Regions from separate parts of the Collibacillus ludicampi genome, predicted to be linked through region 2. Evidence: riboswitches for the same ligand, from Rfam matches in the RefSeq annotation. Region 2 holds a riboswitch; each other region holds the start of a gene.
What was found. A riboswitch is a leader RNA that binds a small molecule or an ion and turns the genes downstream of it on or off. The one in region 2 is predicted to bind S-adenosylmethionine.
Positions count from the first base shown of each region.

Region 1: linked by a shared signal. The riboswitch ahead of metH (methionine synthase) and the one ahead of DNHGIG_RS19220 (trans-sulfuration enzyme family protein) in region 2 are both predicted to bind S-adenosylmethionine.
Region 3: linked by a shared signal. The riboswitch ahead of DNHGIG_RS14205 (methionine ABC transporter ATP-binding protein) and the one ahead of DNHGIG_RS19220 (trans-sulfuration enzyme family protein) in region 2 are both predicted to bind S-adenosylmethionine.

Region 1 covers NZ_BOQE01000001.1:699,862-706,804, reverse strand. The annotation lists gene DNHGIG_RS03645 (hypothetical protein) at 1-83, shown strand, start outside; gene DNHGIG_RS03640 (MFS transporter) at 698-1,891, opposite strand; gene DNHGIG_RS03635 (hypothetical protein) at 2,062-2,532, opposite strand; gene DNHGIG_RS03630 (NADPH-dependent FMN reductase) at 2,732-3,277, shown strand; SAM riboswitch class I at 3,382-3,484, shown strand; gene metH (methionine synthase) at 3,600-6,943, shown strand, end outside.
Region 2 covers NZ_BOQE01000001.1:3,799,965-3,806,907, forward strand. The annotation lists gene DNHGIG_RS19205 (Glu/Leu/Phe/Val family dehydrogenase) at 79-1,356, opposite strand; gene DNHGIG_RS19210 (hypothetical protein) at 1,520-1,681, opposite strand; partial or broken gene DNHGIG_RS19215 (cation:proton antiporter) at 1,774-2,956, opposite strand; gene DNHGIG_RS19220 (trans-sulfuration enzyme family protein) at 3,154-4,314, opposite strand; SAM riboswitch class I at 4,392-4,499, opposite strand; gene DNHGIG_RS19225 (M20/M25/M40 family metallo-hydrolase) at 4,528-5,685, opposite strand; gene DNHGIG_RS19230 (MFS transporter) at 5,782-6,943, shown strand, end outside.
Region 3 covers NZ_BOQE01000001.1:2,802,356-2,809,298, reverse strand. The annotation lists gene DNHGIG_RS14220 (sigma 54-interacting transcriptional regulator) at 1-1,206, shown strand, start outside; gene DNHGIG_RS14215 (MetQ/NlpA family ABC transporter substrate-binding protein) at 1,350-2,183, opposite strand; gene DNHGIG_RS14210 (methionine ABC transporter permease) at 2,212-2,868, opposite strand; gene DNHGIG_RS14205 (methionine ABC transporter ATP-binding protein) at 2,865-3,896, opposite strand; SAM riboswitch class I at 3,985-4,097, opposite strand; gene leuB (3-isopropylmalate dehydrogenase) at 4,481-5,587, opposite strand; gene DNHGIG_RS14195 (2-isopropylmalate synthase) at 5,741-6,943, opposite strand, start outside.

The DNA of each region.
Region 1 (6,943 bases), 3.1 Mb from region 2:
TACAACCGGAAGATTTACGGCCGATCATAGAATTTGCCCATGCTGCCATGATGAAAAGAAGAGGGGAAGGGGAACAGCGCTAACTCAGCTGTTCCCTAAAAAATACATGTTTTCTATTACGTCCAAAGGGTGCCGCTACTTTCGCGTTTATACACTACATCACTTCAATCCACGAGTTATTGACGAAACCTAATATACTAGTATTCCTTTAATTTGATATATTTTATTTTAAAGAACAAATTTTACAACAAATTATAACTATTTGCAATCAATTATATGATAACGGTTGTATACCGAAAATAGTATTTTACCTAGCAGGTAAAGGAATAGAAATTTTTGAAATTCAACCTGCCAAAGCAACGTTAGAGGATATTTTCTTCGATCGGCATGAACACCATTTGGCGGTGATGTAAGAAAGTTCCTCTCTCGGAAACGTGAAATAGCTTATAAAAATCGAATTTGCCGCGTTCAAAGAGGTCATATTTATGGTAAAAAAGGGGCTGTCCCAAAAGTAGATAAAATCTACTGGGGATAGCCCCACTTTATATTTGAATTTTTCACTTCATGTTACATTTTTCGTTTTAAAAAGGCTTATCCGGCCTTTTCTTCTGTACCCTTTTCATTAGTCTCCAATTAGATTACATGGACGACGGAAAAATAATTTGTGGTTCAAGTCCATGCTAGCCCCCCGATTTCATTACTTCGTTTCTCCACGACCGCTTGCCATCAAGGTGTGACCGCTCATCAACTGTCTGCGGGTGTACAAGACGACAGCGAAAAAGACAAGCGCGGCAAAGCCATAGAGCAGAGGGATATGTCCAAGTTGATACAAGTAACTTCCAATGAACGGACCGGAGGCCATTCCCATATAGCGAAAAAAGTTATACACGCCGATGGCTGTCGCCCGCTGACGAGTGAAAAATTCGGTCAGCAACGTCGTCTGTACCGGAAGGGAAAGTCCGAGAAAGAGACCGAACAATGCGATGTTAACGATAAGTGAAGCCAATGAAATTTTGGCCGAGAGAATAAACATGAGCGTAGCGAATACATTCAAGAAGGAAGTGACAATAAGGCTTTTTCTTGCTTCTACTTTTTCTTGCAAGCGTCCTCCCAAATAGCTTCCGATGACCAGGAAGAGGGATAACGGGAGAAAGACGATCCCTTTTTCTTCCGCTCGGAGGTTATAATGGCTTGTGAGAATGTCTGGCAGAAACACAAGAAAGTTATAGAACGTGTAATATTGGACGAATCCGAGAAGAATTACCGGTAAACCTGTTTTGTGCGTGAGGATCGAATAGAAATCCCGGATCTGAAAACGATCGTCGGTTGCGCTGTCCGGCTTCGTTTCCGGCAGCAAACTCGCATTCGCAACAAGCATGAGCAACCCAGTGGCCGTCAAGACGAGAAAAACCCCGTGATACCCGGTTTTGCCGCCGACAAACCCGCCGATGACAGGGCCGAGGACAGGTCCCAAAGCCATTAGCATTTGAAAGGTTCCCATCGCCCGTCCGCGTGATTTTCCCGTGAACAGATCGCTGATGACTGTTGTGGCGACGATCGTGCCCGTCGCAATCCCGATCGCCTGAATCATGCGGAACAAAAGCAATTGGGTGATCGAATGGGAATAAGCGCATCCGAACGATGCGGCGACATATAATGCGATACCGGGAAGCAGTACGGTTCGTCTTCCTTTCGTATCTGTCAACGGTCCGTAGATCATCTGCATGAGTGCTAAAAAGATTGTGAAAATGGAGATGCTCAAATTCACAAGAAACTGGGACGTACGAAAATCGCTTTGTATCTCCGGAAGAATCGGAGCATAGATCGTTTGTGTAAACGGTCCGAGGAAAGCGGCGAATGATACGAGATAAACGATGAGTTGCCGATTCATGCGATCACCCTTTCTCCAAGAGGCAAATTTTTATATACGAGCATGGCTAGTAATGTCCCTTTACGATGATACATGTCGTACTCTTAAGTGTCATCTTGTTGCGGGAAGCATAGGAAGATAACAACAAAAATGGCCACCTTGAGGTGGCTTTTTAAACAACTTCTAACTGCTCATTTTTTCTTCTTTTTCTCTTGTGCTTGCTCTTTGCCTTTTTCTTTCTCGGTACCTTTTTTCTTCTCTTTCTTTTCGGGTGCGGGAGCGAAGACTTTTCCGATATAGTTGCCTGCCAATTCTACCCGGTACTTTCGATTGGGCTCAATTTTTTGGTACTCTTTTTTATCAAGGGTGAACGTCATCGTATGCATCATACTCCGATTGATACCCTTGATCGTCTGTGAAATCATCAATCGTGCCACGACCTGGTAGGTCTTGACTTTCAAGAAACGGAAAGGTCCTTCCTCACGTACGGGCTGTCGTACGATTTTCTTCCCGAGTACGAAGATCTCCTTCGTTTCTTTGTACGTGTTATACTGTACGTCGAACTGCTCTTTCTGCTTTTGGAACCGGCGAAACGCATATATATATAAACCGATGAGCAGTGCGATTGGAATGAGAATCCAAATCCATGTTGAAATCGTCATATCCTAGCCCCCTGTCTTTCTATGTAAGATTATAAGTGAATTGGGTCACAAGTTCTAGTGCCAATCCCTTTTCTTACTACATGAAATAAAAATTTTCCTGAATGGATCGTGCTATTCTGTGGACGAAAAGTTAGAATATGTATCATAGAGGGAAAAGATTTAAAAAATTGATAACTTGACGAAGAGTGAGGTGCCAAATGTGAAGGTCGTTGTTATGAACGGAAGCGCCAGGGTAGGCGCCAACACAAAAACGGTAGCCGAATACATTCGGACGGAACTCGCGAACCACGGGGTAACGGTCGATCTCTTTGATGTTCGTGAACATATGTTGCCGATCTTTCAAGGAGATGAAGCACAAAGCAACGATCCCCATGTACAGTATTTACACAAAATTGCCCTCGAAGCAGACGCATTTATCATCTGCACACCCGAGTATCATAATGGGATGTCGGGCGCTTTAAAAAATGCGTTGGATTTCTTGAGCAACACTCATTTCCGTGATAAACCGGTAGGTATCGTGGCCGTTGCCGGTGGCGGCAAAGGCGGTATCAATGCCCTCAATAATATGCGCATCGTGCTGCGGGGACTCTATGCGCTCGTCATGCCCGGACAAGTGGTTGTCGATAAAGCGTATGTGGAGAACGGCCAGATCACGAATTCCTTGCTGAAACAGAATCTCTCGGCTCTCGTCGATCAAATCGTACAAATAGGTAAAGCTTTGCGAGGAAATCGGTCGACCTTCTGACTGAGGAAACGGTGAATTTCCCAAAAGCGGAAATTCACCGTTTTCTCTTGACAAGATTCGCGCTGGCAGTCAAACTAGAGTACAATGATATGAATAGTAGAACACTTCTATCCAGAGTGGTGGAGGGAACTGGCCCTGTGAAACCACAGCAACCGGTGTTTTCATACGGTGCTAATTCCAGCAGAATGCGTTTCTGGAAGATAGGAGAGTTGTCGCTTTTGACAGTTGAGCCCTCTCCTTGATCAGGTGAGGGTTTTCTTATACAGGGAAGTGGCAAGAAAGGGAGAGGCATGTGCGCGAACCTACACGAATCGAGAAACAGATGGAAAAGAAAATCCTCGTCTTGGACGGGGCTATGGGAACGATGATACAACGAGAAGCGCTGTCTTCAGAAGATTTTGGCGGCGAGCAGTATGAAGGTTGCAATGAAATGTTGAACCTGACCCGTCCGGATGTGATCCGCAAAATCCATGAGGCATATCTGGAGGCGGGAGCCGATATCATTGAAACGAACACGTTCGGAGCGACGAGCGTCGTTTTGGCGGAGTACGATTTGCAATCGCGTGCTGAGGAAATCAATCGGGCAGCGGCGAAATTGGCTGTCGAAGCGGCCCGAAAATGGTCCACTCCCGAGTGGCCGCGCTTTGTGGCGGGATCCATGGGCCCGACAACGAAAACATTGTCAGTTACCGGCGGGATCACGTTCGATCAATTGGTTGAAAGTTATTATGAACAGGCGCGTGCCTTGATTCAGGGCGGAGTCGATGTCTTGTTGCTGGAGACTTCTCAGGATATGTTGAACGTGAAAGCGGGGACGATCGGAATCCGGCGAGCTTTTCAAGAGTTGGATCGTGAACTCCCGATCATGATTTCAGGAACGATCGAACCGATGGGTACCACACTGGCGGGCCAAAATATCGAAGCTTTTTACATTTCGATCGAACATCTGCACCCTCTGTCCGTAGGTTTGAACTGCGCGACGGGTCCGGAATTCATGCGCGATCACCTGCGCACATTGTCGGATCTCGCCCGATGCGGTGTCAGTTGTTATCCGAATGCGGGTTTGCCGGATGAGGATGGGCATTATCATGAAACACCCGCCGCGTTGGCCAAAAAAATGGCCGGCTTTGCCGAACAGGGATGGATCAATATTGCGGGAGGTTGCTGCGGGACAACTCCGGAACACATTCGTGCCCTTGCAGAGGCGATGAAAGAGTATACCCCTCGAAAGAAAGCGGGGAACCATCCTCCCGCCGTTTCGGGGATTGAACCGGTATACGTGGAGGCGGATAACCGCCCGGTCCTCGTAGGAGAGCGCACGAATGTCATTGGTTCCAAAAAGTTTCGCGAACTGATTGCAGCGGGCAAATATGAAGAGGCATCGGAAATCGCGCGGACGCAGGTGAAGCGGGGAGCGCACGTGATCGATATCTGCCTGGCCGACCCTGATCGTGATGAATTGGCCGATATGGAGAAATTTCTGCAGTTCGTCGTCAAAAAAGTGAAAGTGCCTCTCATGCTCGACTCGACAGATGCGAAAGTCATCGAGACAGCTCTCAAGTATTCCCAGGGAAAAGCGATCATCAACTCCATTAACCTGGAGGACGGCGAAAAGCGGTTTGCCGAAATCATTCCCCTGATTCACCAGTTTGGTGCGGCAGTTGTCGTCGGTACGATCGATGAAGCGGGCATGGCGACCACGAAAGAGCGGAAATTGGAGATTGCCAAACGTTCCTATGATTTGCTTACAAAAAAATACGGTTTGCAGCCGCAAGACATCATCTTCGATCCACTCGTCTTTCCGGTGGGGACTGGAGATGAAGCGTACATCGGTTCGGCGGCGGAAACGGTGGAAGGCATTCGTCTGATCAAAGAGGCGATGCCCGAATGCCAGACGATTCTCGGCATTAGCAACGTCTCCTTTGGACTTCCTCCCGCGGGCCGTGAAGTGTTGAATGCCGTTTTTCTCTATCACTGTACGCGTGCCGGATTGGATTACGCGATTGTGAATACGGAGAAATTGGAGCGCTACGCTTCCGTTCCGGAAGAGGAGAGACGCTTGGCGGAGGATCTGTTGTTCCGTACAAGCCCCGAAACGCTCGCCACGTTTACGGCGTTTTACCGGGAAAAGAAAGTCAGCCAAAAAGCGGCAGATAACTCGTTGCTGTCTTTGGAAGAAAGGCTTGCGCGCTATGTGATCGAAGGGGCGAAAGACGGGTTGATTGATGATTTACAGGAGGCGTTGAAGAAATATTCGCCGTTGGAAATCATCAACGGTCCATTGATGGCGGGCATGGAAGAAGTGGGACGCTTGTTTAATGACAATGAACTGATCGTCGCTGAGGTGTTGCAGAGTGCGGAAGTGATGAAAGCGTCCGTTGCTTTTCTTGAGCCGTATATGGAACGCACGGAAACGGCGGTGAAAGGAAAGATCCTTCTGGCGACGGTCAAAGGGGATGTCCACGATATCGGGAAAAACCTCGTGGAGATCATTCTGTCTAACAATGGTTATCAGGTGGTCAACCTGGGGATCAAAGTGCCGCCGGAACAACTGATTCGCGCGTATCATGAAGAGAAGCCGGATGCGATCGGGTTATCAGGCTTGCTTGTCAAATCGGCGCAGCAAATGGTTGTCACCGCACAAGATTTGCGCGCTGCCGGGATCGATGTGCCTTTATTCGTCGGCGGTGCGGCTCTCACACGCAAGTTCACGATGACGAGAATCGCGCCTGAGTATGACGGAATCGTCCTCTACGCAAAAGATGCGATGGAAGGATTGGAACTGGCGAACCGGCTGAGTGATCCGGAACAGAAAGAACTTTTGGTTCAAGAGATCAGGAAAAGTATGAACGCCCATCTGGCGGATGCGGACAAAGACAAAGGAGCGGGACATACCGCTGCACTGCCTCAAACGTCGGATGTGCGCAGGGATGCCCCTGTATTTCAGCCACCTGATTTTGAACGCCATATCTTGCGGGATTATCCTTTGCGCTATCTGAAGCCGTATGTGAATATGCGCATGCTCTTGGGCAAGCATCTCGGGCTGCGCGGAAACGTGGATCAGCTTCTGGCAGAAGGAGATGAAAAGGCGCTTGAACTGAAGGAAATCGTCGATCAGTTATACACGGAAGCGGAGACGAACGGAATCATCCGCGCACACGGAATGTACCGCTATTTTCCGGCCCAGTCTTCGGGAAATGATGTTTTGATCTATGATCCGAATGATCACTCGCGCGTGATTGAACGTTTTTCCTTCCCAAGACAAAAGAAAAGCCCCTACTTGTGTCTGGCAGACTTCCTGCAGCCGGTGGAAAGTTGCGTCATGGATTATGTGGCGTTCCTCGTTGTTACCGCGGGTCATGGTATTCGTGAACTGGCTACCCAGTGGAAAGACCAGGGAGATTACTTGCGCTCACACGTTCTGCAAGCGTTGGCACTCGAGCTGGCGGAGGCGTTCGCCGAACGGATCCATCAGATCATTCGTGATGCATGGGGATTCCCCGATCCGCCGGAGATGACCATGTTGGAACGATTTGGGGCGAGGTATCAAGGGATCCGCGTCTCGTTCGGTTATCCTGCATGTCCGAATCTTGACGATCAACGTCAACTTTTCCGGTTGATGCACCCGGAAGACATCGGTGTCCAATTAACGGATGAATGTATGAT
Region 2 (6,943 bases):
TCGACTATACATACAATCTTGTACTGATCTCAATACAAAAAAGACCTGACAGTGAATGTCAGGCCTCGAATTTTTTGCTTATATCCAACCGCGCAGTTGGCACGCTTCAGCTGTACGGCGGATCCCCACCATATAAGCAGCCAAACGCATATCAACTTTTCTTGCTTTCGCCGTTTCATATACCGTATGGAAAGCGCGGACGAGAATATCCTGAAGTCGGCGGTCAACCTCTTCCTCCGTCCAGTACAGTCCTTGGTTATTTTGTACCCATTCAAAATAAGATACGATCACACCGCCGGCGTTACCCAGCACGTCAGGAACAAGCAAAATGCCGCGTTCCGTAAGGATTTTGGTCGCTTCGATCGTGGTCGGGCCGTTTGCTGCTTCGACGACGATTTTTGCGCGGATGTTATGAGCATTTCGGCTGGTGATTTGGTTTTCGATGGCAGCAGGTACGAGAATATCGCAATCCAACTCCAACAATTCTTCGTTTGTGATCGTGTTTTTAAACAGTTTGGTCACAGTACCGAAAGAGTCACGGCGATCCAACAAATAATCAATATCGAGCCCATTCGGATCATACAATGCACCATATGCATCGGAGATACCGATCACCTTGGCACCGGCGTCATGCATGAATTTCGCCAAGTAACCACCCGCATTGCCGAATCCCTGTACGACAACGCGCGCTCCTTTCAATTCGATTCCTTTTACTTTAGCAGCTTCCTGAATCGCGATCGTCACACCGCGCGCAGTTGCGGAATCCCGTCCGAGAGAACCGCCGAGAACCAATGGTTTACCTGTAATGAAACCTGGAGAGTCGTGTTCGCGGATACGGCTATATTCATCCATCATCCACGCCATGATTTGAGAGTTTGTGTATACATCAGGCGCCGGGATGTCTTTCGACGGACCGACCACTTGAGAGATTGCACGAACATAGCCGCGGCTCAATCGTTCAAGCTCGCGGAATGACATTTCGCGGGGTTCGCAAATGATTCCACCTTTACCACCGCCATATGGCAAGTTCGCGATCCCGCATTTTAAAGTCATCCAGAGCGAGAGCGCTTTCACTTCGTCTTCTGTTACATCCGGATGAAAGCGAATTCCACCTTTGGTGGGGCCAACCGCATCGTTATGCTGTGCGCGGTAACCCGTAAATACTTTGATGCTCCCGTCATCCATTCTCACGGGAATGCGAACAGTGATAAAACGAAGCGGTTCTTTTAACAACTCATACATCTCTTGGCTGAAGCCAAGTTTATTCAACGCTTCTTTGATAACCATCTGTGTCTGTGTCAACACATTCAGGTTTTCCGCTTGTTTTGTTTCTTGAGTCGTATTCTGAGCACTCATGTTATTTATTCGACCACCTTTATGTAAGTACAAGGAGTATTTCGCCTACAGTATATACCTCATTCGTCATCTTGAAAAGATGAAACAATACTTTCCTTTTTCGATCGCTGAACAATTAGGCTGAAATAAAGACCTTGTGTAGCCCTATGTACCTTTTTTAACGTTATCCTCCAATATCCGCATCAACGTCATCCGGATTGTCATACACAATCAAGGTTTCTTCGTCACCTTTCGCTTTGCCAACAGGTACCGCTTCCAAATCGTCCGGATTATCTTTGTCCGCTTCTTCGTGAAATATCTGTTTCCTATTCTTTTCATCTGCCATGACGGTCTCCTCCTATGGCTCGTCGTCGTGCACGTCTATTGTATTGTCTAGGATCATTTTTCCCGTCGGCAGTTCATTCATGCAAATTGCGATCATCGTCTCTCCCCGATGATCAATCCCAATTTTCCTGCCACCCATGCAGTGGTGCCTGCTTGCAAGACAATGGTGATCAAAATCGCCATAAAAGTGACAGAAGCGATCGCTTCCATATGTGCGACTCCCATTCCTGCGATCAGCCCAACGAGTGCGGCAGGAATGACTCCCGTTTCTCGTATCCAAAACATAAAAAGGATTTCATTCCATCTCCACTTTGCCTTACGGTCCGGGAGCGTACATGCGAGTACGGTCAGCGGCCTCGCGATCAACATAAACACTGCGACAATCCCGAGTCCTGGCAGCCAATACGTTTTCAGCGCTCCCAGATTGACTTGCGTACCTAACAGAACAAAAATCAACATGCGCATCATCAGGGTGATACCATCGAATACGTGAACGACAGCCGACAACTTCTCGTCGCTTTGCCGTAATCCCAAAGCTTCATGATTGCCCAGCAGGACACCTGACGTGAATGTAGCCATAAAACCGGAAAAACCGAGTTGATCAGCAGTGAAATATGAACCAATCGCCGCGGTGATATACGCGATCGCCGGATAGTCACGAAGAAATCCGTATCGTTCGGAAATCAAGACCGCAGTCATCCAACCCGTAAGCAAGCCGATACCGATCCCACCGCCTGCCATTTTGATAAATGAAAAAGCACTTGCGGTAATCGACCACGTTGAAGTCCCAAGCACGATCCCTAGGATCGTAAAAGTCAGGATCGAACCTGTTGCGTCATTAAAGGCACTCTCGCTTTCCACCGTTTGTCTTACTCGTTCATCAATATGTACCTGTTTGAAAACAGGTATGAGTGTCGCTGGATCCGTCGATGGCTGTCAGCAGCCATGCATAGATCATAGGCAGATGCAGGAACTTATAGGCGGCAAGTGCCGTCACGGCAGCCGTAATCAATACGCCGGGAACCGATAAAAACAAAATGGTGGGCCACACCTGTTTTAATACACGAAAGCTAATGCCGCGTCCCCCATCAAAAAGAATCAGGGTGGCTACAAGGACGATGACAAATTGATTGAACGTCGATCCGACCGGTACATGAACCAAGTGGAAAAAAGGACCGATGATGATGCCCGCTAGCAGAAAGATAGCAACATCAGGAATTTTAAGAGAATCGGCCAGTTTTCCAGCCAGCATTCCCGTCAACAAAACGATAATCATTAAAAAAAGACTCTGATGAACGATCTGCAAAGCTTCCGATTCGATATTAATATACCTCCTTTTTTATAACTTGGAAAAATTCGTGTGCCGAGCGTAGGGTACCCCCGCAAGGCGTTTGCACTTTGGAGAGAAAACTCGGCGGTGTCTACCCGAATGTATCATATGTTCGACCCGATTCACAAGCAGATGTCAATTGCTCAAGATCTTTCCAGAACGGAACCGGAGACGGTCAATGCGTGATCCAGATCCGAAATGATATCTTCATGATGTTCGATTCCTACGGAGAAACGCAATAGACGGTTCGTCACTCCTAAAGAATTGCGAATCTCTTCCGGGATGTCAAAATGAGTCTGTCGGGCTGGATACGTGATCAGAGATTCTACCCCACCTAGACTTTCGGCGAATGTAACCAGTCGAACTGCAGAAAGAATGTGTTCGACAAGGCGTTCATCCACCACATCGAATGACAGCATTCCTCCAAAGCCCTTGCTCTGTTTCTTTTGTACATCATACCCGGGGTGAGTTTCGAGCCCTGGATAATAAACTTTTTCCACAAGTGGATGTTGAGACAGCCATTGAGCCACGCGCCAAGCATTTTCTTGATGACGTTCCATACGCAAAGCAAGTGTTTTGATCCCCCGCAGCAATAGCCAACAATCCTGAGGTCCCAAAACGGCACCGATTGAATTTTGCAAGAAATACAACCGTTCCGCCAACTCCGGATCTCGGGCAACCACCAATCCTGCAAGGACATCGTTATGACCTCCAAGATACTTTGTAGCTGAATGGACGACAAGATCTGCTCCCCAATCAAGAGGTCTTTGCAAATAGGGAGTCATAAACGTATTATCCACAATCGAGAGAATATTATGCCTCTTTGCAAAACGGCAAAGTTCTTGCAAATCGGTAATTTTCATTGTCGGATTTGTTGGGGTTTCCACAAACACCGCTTTTGTTGAAGGCAAGAGCGAAGCCTCCACCGCGTTCAGATCCGATGTATCTATATAAGTGGCTTCTAATCCATATGAACGAAATACTTGCTCCAATAACCGATACGTACCTCCGTACAAGTCATTGGAAACAATCAGGTGATCACCGGGACGAAAAAGAGTGAACACACAGGAAACAGCTGCCATTCCGGAAGCGAAGGCAAATCCCCGGCACCCACCTTCCAGTTCCGCTATCGCTTCTTCCAAAACTTTCCGAGTTGGATTTAAGGTGCGCGTATAATCAAAACCGGTACTTTGTCCTAAAGAGGGATGAGCAAATGTCGTGGAATGATGAATAGGAAAAGAGATCGCACCCGTTACGGGATCCTTGCGATTTCCGACTTGCGCTAATAATGTGTCCATTCTCATCGTGATCAACTCTCCTTCAAACATAAAATAAAAAAGTCTTTCTCCTAAGAGAAAGACTACGGTTTCCAGAACGGAATCTCTTATCTCTCAGGATGGTAATCCTGCAGGAATTGGCACCGCTGCATCGAAAGATGCCGGTTGCCGGGCTTCATCGGGCCAGTCCCTCCGCCAACTCTGGATAAGAATCAGAATCTATTCAATTTATGTTATATTTTACTTTACAGTCTTCCTGTTCGTCAAGAGATATTTCCCAAAAAGAATGTCTATGATCATACCAATCATTAGCTTCACTGGAAAAATATAAGCCATCCATTTGTCCACAACATGAAAGGATTGGGAGTGGGTATGACCTCTTGTACCGCCGATGAGCGGTTGAATGGTCGGGATGCGTCTCGCTACATTCCCTAGATCAGTCGCTCCTTGTATCACAGGACGAATCATGACCGCATCTTTACCGAGCAGTCGTGTAATCTGCTGTGAAGCAAGATCGGTTAATACACTGTCTTGGGAGAAAGGAGCATATCCGTTTTCTTTTTCTATATGAAACCGGAAAAAAACCTGTCGAATCGAGTTTCTCAGTTGTTGTATCAACCTTTCCTGGATAACTTCGTCGTAAGAAGTTTCAAAAATATACAATACTATCTCAATCGCCCCATCCCCTCCTTTTTCGCTCAGCACAACACGCCGTTGTCCATCCGCCTGCACAAGTCGAATCCATTCTTGCAGATGTTGATGGATCTGGCACCATGCGCGAAATCGTGAACCTTGGTATTCACAAATCAGCCGCAGAAGCCAAAAACCCTCCGTTTGAAAACCTACAATCACCCGTCGTTCAGGGAGATCATCAGCGAGATGTACGGATATAACCGCATCGATATCATCAAATAATCCTCTCTGCAGGAAATCCAGCTTTCCTGACCAATCCATAATTCGTCGTTCTAGCAAAAGCTTTTTGCGGTATTCGCTTTCCTCATATTCTTCTGCAGGACATGCGAGAAACCGCACCTCTCCTCCTGCCCAATGCATGATGCCACAGTTCGCCAAAATCATGGCTGTTGCCGCCATCGTAGAAATTTGCATATGATGCCCGCATAAATGTCCGTTCTCCAGCCCATCCAGATCCGCCGTAACGGCTATGCGAGGGCCTGGGCGTCCTGTATATAAGGATGCAGCGACACCGGTGACTGCGATACCCCATTTCACATCTAGATTAGGGATATGTTTAAAGTAGTCCGCGAGCATACGGCTCGTTTGAAATTCCGAAAAACCTGTCTCCGGCGTATTTTGAAATTGCTCTGCAAGCCTGATGATTTCATGTCCCCTGTTTTCCACCTCTAACCAAAGGTGTTCTTTCCAATTTGTGGTAACCATTTCCACCTCCACAGGTCGTTTCTTCTCCTCTACAAGTCTTGCCAGTCATAGCGTTTATGAAATCGCGCAAAATATCCCTATGAAAGGAGCGATCGTATGAGTGAAACGGACACAAAGCAAACAGAGCGAGCCAAAACAACTTTGTCTGTTTGGCCTGTCATTGCACTTTCACTCGTGCCACTGATTATGGTATTAGGCAATTCGATGCTCATACCGATCCTGCCTACCATGCAAGAACAACTTCACATCAGCAAATTACAAGTCAGTCTCGTCATCACCTTGTTTTCCGTTCCTGCTGGCATCATTATACCATTTGCAGGATACTTGTCTGACCGTTATGGAAGAAAAAACGTGATCATACCTTCCTTGGTTCTGTATGCGCTTGGGGGACTGGTGGCGGGTCTTTCCGCATGGTTATCAAAAAACCCATACTGGATGATTATGTTAGGAAGAGTTCTTCAGGGCGCAGGCGCCGCAGGGACAGCTCCGATCACGATGGCACTCATCAGCGATATTTTTAAAGGGGATCAACGCAGCAAGGTACTGGGTATCAATGAAGCGGCAAACGGATTGGGTAAAGTATTGTCCCCCATACTCGGCGTTCTCGTCGCAATGATCGTCTGGTATGCCGCTTTTTTTACATTCCCCATTCTCTGCAGCCTTTCTGTTCTCCTCTTATGGTTCTTAATCAAAGAACCTGCGATGCAGGGTGAACCTCAACCATTTTCACAGTATATGCAAACACTCAAAATCATTTTTAAGAGGGAATGGAAATGGTTACTTACCGCTTATTTCGCTGGAGCGTGCGCTTTGTTCATTCTATTTGGTGTACTTTTTTATTTGTCTCAACTTCTTGAAGAACAATATCGTATCGATGGGATCCCCAAAGGCGGAATCCTTGCCGTTCCATTGCTAGCTATGGCAAGTACATCTTATATCACAGGAATAAAAATCAAAAAACGATTTGGTCTTATGAAATGGCTTGTCGTAACAGGTTTTTTCCTGCTTGCAGGCTCTCTCGCATCTGCCGCTTTCTTTCGTAATCCTTATGTTTTGCTTTTCTTTCTCGTCATTTCCGGGATCGGTACGGGTCTTACACTCCCTTGCCTGAACACATTGATAACATCGGCTGTCTCCAAAGAAGAAAGGGGTATCGTCACTTCCTTTTATGGTGCCGTACGTTTTTTTGGCGTCGCATTCGGCCCTCCCATTTTTACATGGTTAATTGATGTTTCTCGCGTTTTCATGTTCCTAACAG
Region 3 (6,943 bases), 1.0 Mb from region 2:
ACTCTCAGTCACCGTGAGACCCACTTCTCCACAAACGGAAAAGCGGTAACTACACTTTACAAGACGGTTCCTCTCTACTTAGGTAATAAAAAAGTAGGAGCATTGGAAGTCGCGAAGGACATCACTGAACAAAAACAGTTAAAAGAAACCATCCTGCAATTGCAACAAAGAGACGGAAAAAACGGATCGAACGCTCCCATTGCAACATCCGCTAAATCTAACAATACGCGGTTTACATTTGAGAGTATTATTTTTGCAAGCCGTTCCATGGCAAAAACAGTGGAACAGGCCAGAAGAGCGGCACGCTCCAATTCCAATATTCTCATTTATGGTGAAACAGGTACGGGAAAGGAACTGTTTGCTCAAAGTATTCATAATGAGAGTCCTCGTAAACATAAACCTTTTATCGCGCAAAATTGCGCGGCTCTACCTGAATCTTTGTTGGAAGGATTGTTGTTTGGGACAAGCGTCGGAAGTTTCACGGGAGCTCAGGATCGTGCTGGATTGTTTGAGCAGGCAAACGGAGGAACTTTACTGCTCGATGAAATCAACTCCATTGGCACGAATTTGCAGGCGAAACTGCTTCGCGCCTTACAAGAGAAGAAAATCCAAAGACTAGGATCCTCGAAAATCATAGAGATCGACGTGCGCGTGATCGCAACTGTGAACGAAGATCCACTTGAGGCTATAGCGAATGGAAAGCTTCGGGAAGATCTCTATTATCGTTTAGGGGTTGTCAATCTTGTCATCCCGCCTTTACGTTCGAGAAAAGAAGACATTCCCATTTTGATCGATCATTTTATAAAAAAGCATTCGGATGCTTTGGGAGTACGGGTGGACGGACTCGACGATGATGTTTACCATTTTTTTCTCGACTATCATTGGCCAGGAAACGTAAGGCAACTGGAACATACCATTGAGGGTGCTCTTAATTTGATTTATGATGAAAGAACCATCTCCTTTGAACAACTGCCTCCAACATTCAAATGCAAGAGGATGCAACAGTCTCATCCTTTGTCGACTCCTGAGGGTCACCTTCGATCTGGATGGAACTTGCCGGAACAAATAGAAAAGCTGGAACGCTTAATGATTGAACAATCTCTAAAAGAAGCAAAAGGTAATATTACGAAAGCCAGTGAGCTTTTAGGAATCTCACGACAAAATTTGAATTACAAGCTGAAAAAATACAAGATTTCTTGGAAGTAAGAGATCTCGCATTCGTATCTGAGACTGACCGTTACAAAAAAGACTCTTACGTTTGTATTCATAATCCAACGTAAGAGTCTTTTTATTGTTGTATACTCCTTTTTTATTTTGGTCAAAAAATAAGCGCTTAAAAGATCAGGATCTTAGAATGCAGGTACAATCGCACCTTTGTAATGGTCTTCAATGTATTTCTTCACGTCAGGGCTGTTCAATTCTTGAACCAGCTTCTTGATAGCTTCCGAATCTTTATTGTCTTGACGCGTGACTAAAACGTTCGCGAATGGCGAATCTTTCCCTTCAATGAATACAGCATCTTTCGTTGGGTTCAAATTCGCTTGAAGCGCGTAATTGGTGTTGATCACCGCAAAATCTACATCGTCGATTGTGCGCGGCAGCATGGCAGCTTCCAAAGGCTTGATCTGAACGTGATGCGGATTCTCTTTAATATCGCTCGGCGTCACTTTGTATCCTTTGGTATCATCCAACTGAAATACTCCTGCTTTTTCCAATAACTTCAGCGCACGTCCTTCGTTTGTCGCATCGTTGGGCACGCTGATCGTCGCGCCATCTTTCACCTTTTTGATATCTTCACCCTTTTTCGTGTAGACACCCATCGGTTCAATGTGAACCTTCGCAACATCAACAAGATTCATATTGTGATCTTTATTGAATTGCTCAAGATAAGGAATGTGTTGGAAGAAGTTTGCATCCAATTGTTTTTCATTCAACTGAATATTCGGCTGTACGTAGTCATTAAATACTTTTACATCCAATTCGACGCCTTCTTGCTTCAATTTAGGCTTGATGTAATTGAGAATTTCCGCGTGTGGCACAGCGCTTGCTCCGACCTTCAAGGTCACTTCTTTGCCGCTGTCTTTTGTGGGAGCGGCTTCATCTTTCTTCGCTTGGCCACAAGCCGTCAATGACATCGCGAGTACGAGAGATGCTGCGGGTAATAACCATTTTTTCTTCAACATACATAACAACTCCCTTTCTTTTTTTAAGTTATTTGCGCGTATATTTTAAGACGAGCTTATCGCCCATCGTTTGAAAGACTTGTACCATGACAATCATGATGGCGGTCGTTATCAACATGACATCTGTCTGGAACATTTGATAACCATAACGCACAGCGAGATCTCCAAGACCGCCACCTCCAATCACGCCCGACATGGCCGAGTAACCGACGAGAGAAACGGTTGTTATCGTGATACCGGCAATAAGACCTGGACGCGCTTCCGGGAGCAGAACTTTCCAAATGATCTGCCAAGTAGTTGCCCCCATCGATTGGGCCGCTTCAATCACCCCGCGATCCACCTCTCTCAACGCTGTTTCCACCAGCCGGGCGAAGAACGGAGCCGCTCCGATAACAAGCGGCGGAATGGCTGCATCCACACCAATCGATGTACCGACGATCAATTTGGTAAATGGGATCAGCAGAATCAGCAAGATGATAAACGGTATGGAACGAAAGATGTTTACGATGAGAGCTAATAATTGGTAAACTGTCCTGTTCTCAAGCAGATGTCCTTTCGATGTCAAAACTAAGATAATACCTAGTGGTAGCCCTATGATGACTGTAAATATTGTCGATAATGCGACCATGTACAACGTCTCATAGGAAGCTTGCAGAATTTCGCTCCAAACCACGTTTTCCATCATCCGATCACCTCCACCTCCAAGTGATTAGCGATCAAATCTCGAATCGTAACATCGAGCAACTCCGGTGAACCGATCAACTCAAGAACCAGTCGGCCATAAGGTACATCTTTCATCCGGGAAATCGTTCCGTGTAAAATATTAAAGTGTACACCGTGCGTTTGGGTCACACGCGATAAAATGGGCTCATATGTGGAAGCGCCAAGAAACGAGACTTGAACCACCCGACGATTTCCATTTGTTTCATGATGAGCCTTTTGGGTTTCTTGCAGGATCGTACGGTCAAATTCGCTTTCAATGATCTGAGCAATAAATTCGCGTGTCACATCCTGACGCGGGTTCAAGAATACTTCGGCCACTTTACCCAATTCAACGATATTTCCGCCATCGATCACCGCAACGCGGTCGCAGATCGCGCGGATGACATGCATTTCATGTGTGATCAAAACGATTGTAATACCAAGTTTTCGGTTAATATCAACCAGAAGATCGAGAATAGATTGTGTCGTCTGCGGATCGAGCGCAGAAGTCGCCTCATCACACAGCAAAACCTTCGGGTCGTTAGCGAGCGCCCGCGCGATACCGACCCTTTGCTTTTGCCCTCCGGAAAGCTGTGCCGGATACTTGTGGCTATGCGCTTCTAGACCTACGAGTTGCAGCAAACGATCCACTTTTTCTTTAATCTCAGATTTCGGCCTTTTTGCGAGTCTTAATGGAAAAGCAACATTGTCGAACACAGTTGCCGATGAAAGCAAGTTAAAATGTTGAAAAATCATTCCGATCGAACGGCGTTTCGCTTGTAACTCAGATGGAGAGAGTGCCGTCAAATTAACGCCATCGACAACCACTTCTCCGGATGTTGGCCGTTCAAGCAGGTTGATACAACGGATCAACGTACTCTTACCCGCACCCGAGTGACCAATGATTCCGAAGATTTCCCCCTCGTGAATTTGCAGATTGATATGTTTCAAAGCGGTAATCGATTGTTTTCCCGATCGATATTCCTTCGTAAGATTGATGAGCTCTATCAATACAATCCTGTACCTCCCCTTACCCTTCATATTGAACAAGAAAAAACCCTTTTCCGGCATGGAAAAGGGCGTAACTATCCTACGTTCGCTCTCATCTGCCGGATTCACATCCGCAGGAATTGGCACCATGTTTTGTGTTATCCACACAAAACGGGTTGCCGGGCTTCATTGGGCCAGTCCCTCCGCCTCTCTGGATAAGAGAAACTCCATCCATATCAAGTTGTGACCACACATCGACGTGTTTTATTATCGGTAGGAGTATATCACGAGTTCAAGTATGGGTCAATAAAATTTTTTCACTTTACGAGTGAGATCATACGATTACGGTTATCATAAAGTCAACTCTTCCTGTAAGTGAGGGAAAGATATGATTATCGATGTGTTCTTTCTCTTTTTTGCGGTAAATCTTGCTGCATTTATGCTTTTGATCATTGGGCTTGTCTTTTTTGGTAAACAAAAGAAACCAAGAGGATAGTTTCCGAAAGACAAGGGCAGCACAGGAATTCTCCCATGCTGCCCTTGATTTGATCTTTACACTTATAAATATGAAGACGAACATCGTTATGAAGGGACTTTCACCTTATTCAAATCGTCGCATACCGCCTGAAGAGGAAATCCATCTCGAAGTTTACAATTTCCTCTACAACCTTATTACCAAACTCTTCTGTATGCAAGAAATAGCTGCTATCAGATGCAAGATCTTTCGTTCTATATCCTTCTTGAAACACATGATTCACAGCGTGCTCGATCGCCTGTGCTTCATCTTCCCAGCCGAAAGAATGGCGAAGCATCATGGCGACCGAAAGAATGATGCCTACCGGGTTCGCAATCCCCTTTCCTGCGATGTCTGGAGCCGAACCGTGGATCGGCTCATACAAATCAACTTCAGCCCCTAACGAAGCGGATGGTAACATACCGATCGAACCGGTTAACATAGCAGCCTCATCGGATAGAATGTCACCAAACATATTTTCCGTAACGATCACATCAAATTGCCGCGGATTACGAATCAGTTGCATCGCACAGTTATCAACGAGCACATGTTCCACTTTAACATCGGGATACTCGGGGGCGATCCGATTGACCGTCTCCCTCCAAAGACGTGAAGATTCAAGTACATTCGCTTTATCCACAGAAGCCAGACGGCCACGCCTTTGACTCGCCAGATGGAAAGCCGTGCGCACGACACGCTCGATCTCTTTTGTTTCATAGACAAGCATATCGGTTGCCTGTTCCCCGTCTTCAACTGCGTGTCGTTCTTTTGCGCCGAAATAGATCCCGCCAGTAAGTTCTCGTACGATTAAAATATCGACACCACGCAAAATTTCAGGCTTCAATGTGGAAACATTTAACAAAGAGTCGCATGCCACGATTGGACGTAAATTCGCGTATACACCGAGTCCCTTGCGAAGTCTGAGTAAGCCAGACTCCGGTCGCCTATGGGCTGGCTCTTTATCCCACTTTGGCCCTCCTACAGCTCCTAGTAACACCGCATCCACACATTTGACTCCAAGAAGAGTTTCCTCAGGAAGCGGGTCTCCATAGCGGTCAATCGCTTCACCACCAATCGGCAGAACCTCATAGGTGCATGTACGTTGAAACCGTTCGGACACCGCTTCCAGGACTTTAACCGCTTCTTTCATGATTTCCGGACCAATACCGTCACCTGGCAGCAGTGCAATCTTTGGCATGCTGTTCTTCCACCTTTCCTTTATTATTTTATGAATATTTAGAAAATACTCGTTTGAGACAAGGATACTCTTTGCGGGGCTTTCAGAAAGTCATACAACCTTCCGAAATATTATCCCTGCCAAGAGATATCCCGTCGATGTTCCCGAATATGACTAGCCTTGCGAGACACTCATCGTTTTGTGGCGATATCCTGCACCCTGCACATCAACACGTTTCTTAATAATGCGATTGACCGCATCAAGGTATGCTTTGGCGCTCGCCACCAGAACGTCAGTTGATACCGCTCTCCCGTTGGACACCACTTCATTTTGCTTCAGTTGCACGCGAACTTCACCAAGTGCGTCACCCCCGCCGGTGACCGAAGAAATCTGATATTGCACCAATTCCGCAGTCTCTCCCGTGATACGGTCAATCGCCCGATAGATGGCGTCAACCGCTCCGTTGCCAACCGCAGCTTCTTCGATCACCTCATGATCCTTGCTGCGCACCCGCAAAGTTGCTGTGGGAACACCAGCGGTTCCACAGGAAATATGAAGGTATTCCAAAGAATAGTAGTCCTCATGATGCGCCACCGATTGGTCATCAAGCAAGGAGAGAATATCCTCGTCAGTGACTGTTTTCTTCTTATCACAAAGTTCTTTAAACTTCTGAAAGACTGCCGACAATGCTTCCGTATCAAGCTCGTAACCCAACTCCGCCAGTTTCTCCTGGAATGCGTGACGCCCTGAATGTTTCCCAAGCACCAAACGGGACTCCTGGAAACCGACCGTCTCGGGACGGATGATTTCATAAGTCGTTTTTTCTTTCAATACTCCATCTTGGTGAATACCCGATTCGTGCGCAAACGCGTTCGCACCGACGATCGCTTTGTTCGGTGGTACCACCATACCAGTGAGTTTGGATACGAGACGACTGGTTCGTGCGATCTGCGCGAATTCGATGGAAGTTTCCGCTTGATACGCATCTGCACGGGTTGCCAAAGCCATCACAACTTCTTCCAAAGCTGCGTTCCCCGCCCGTTCGCCAATTCCGTTTACCGCAACCTCCACCTGATCGCAACCTCCCTGAATAGCCGCCAATGTGTTGGCTACAGCCATACCCAGGTCATCATGGCAGTGGCAGGACAGTTTGACTTTATCGATGTTCGGCACATGTTCGCGGAGGTACTGGAAGCGGGCAGCATATTCAGCAGGTGTCATATAACCTACCGTATCAGGGACATTGAATACAACTGCACCGGCACGGATGGCCGTCTCTGCCACCTTGGCGAGAAATTCGAGATCGGTTCGACCTGCGTCTTCCGCAGAAAATTGAACGTTATCGACAAATTTTTTCGCATAACGAACCGCTTGATC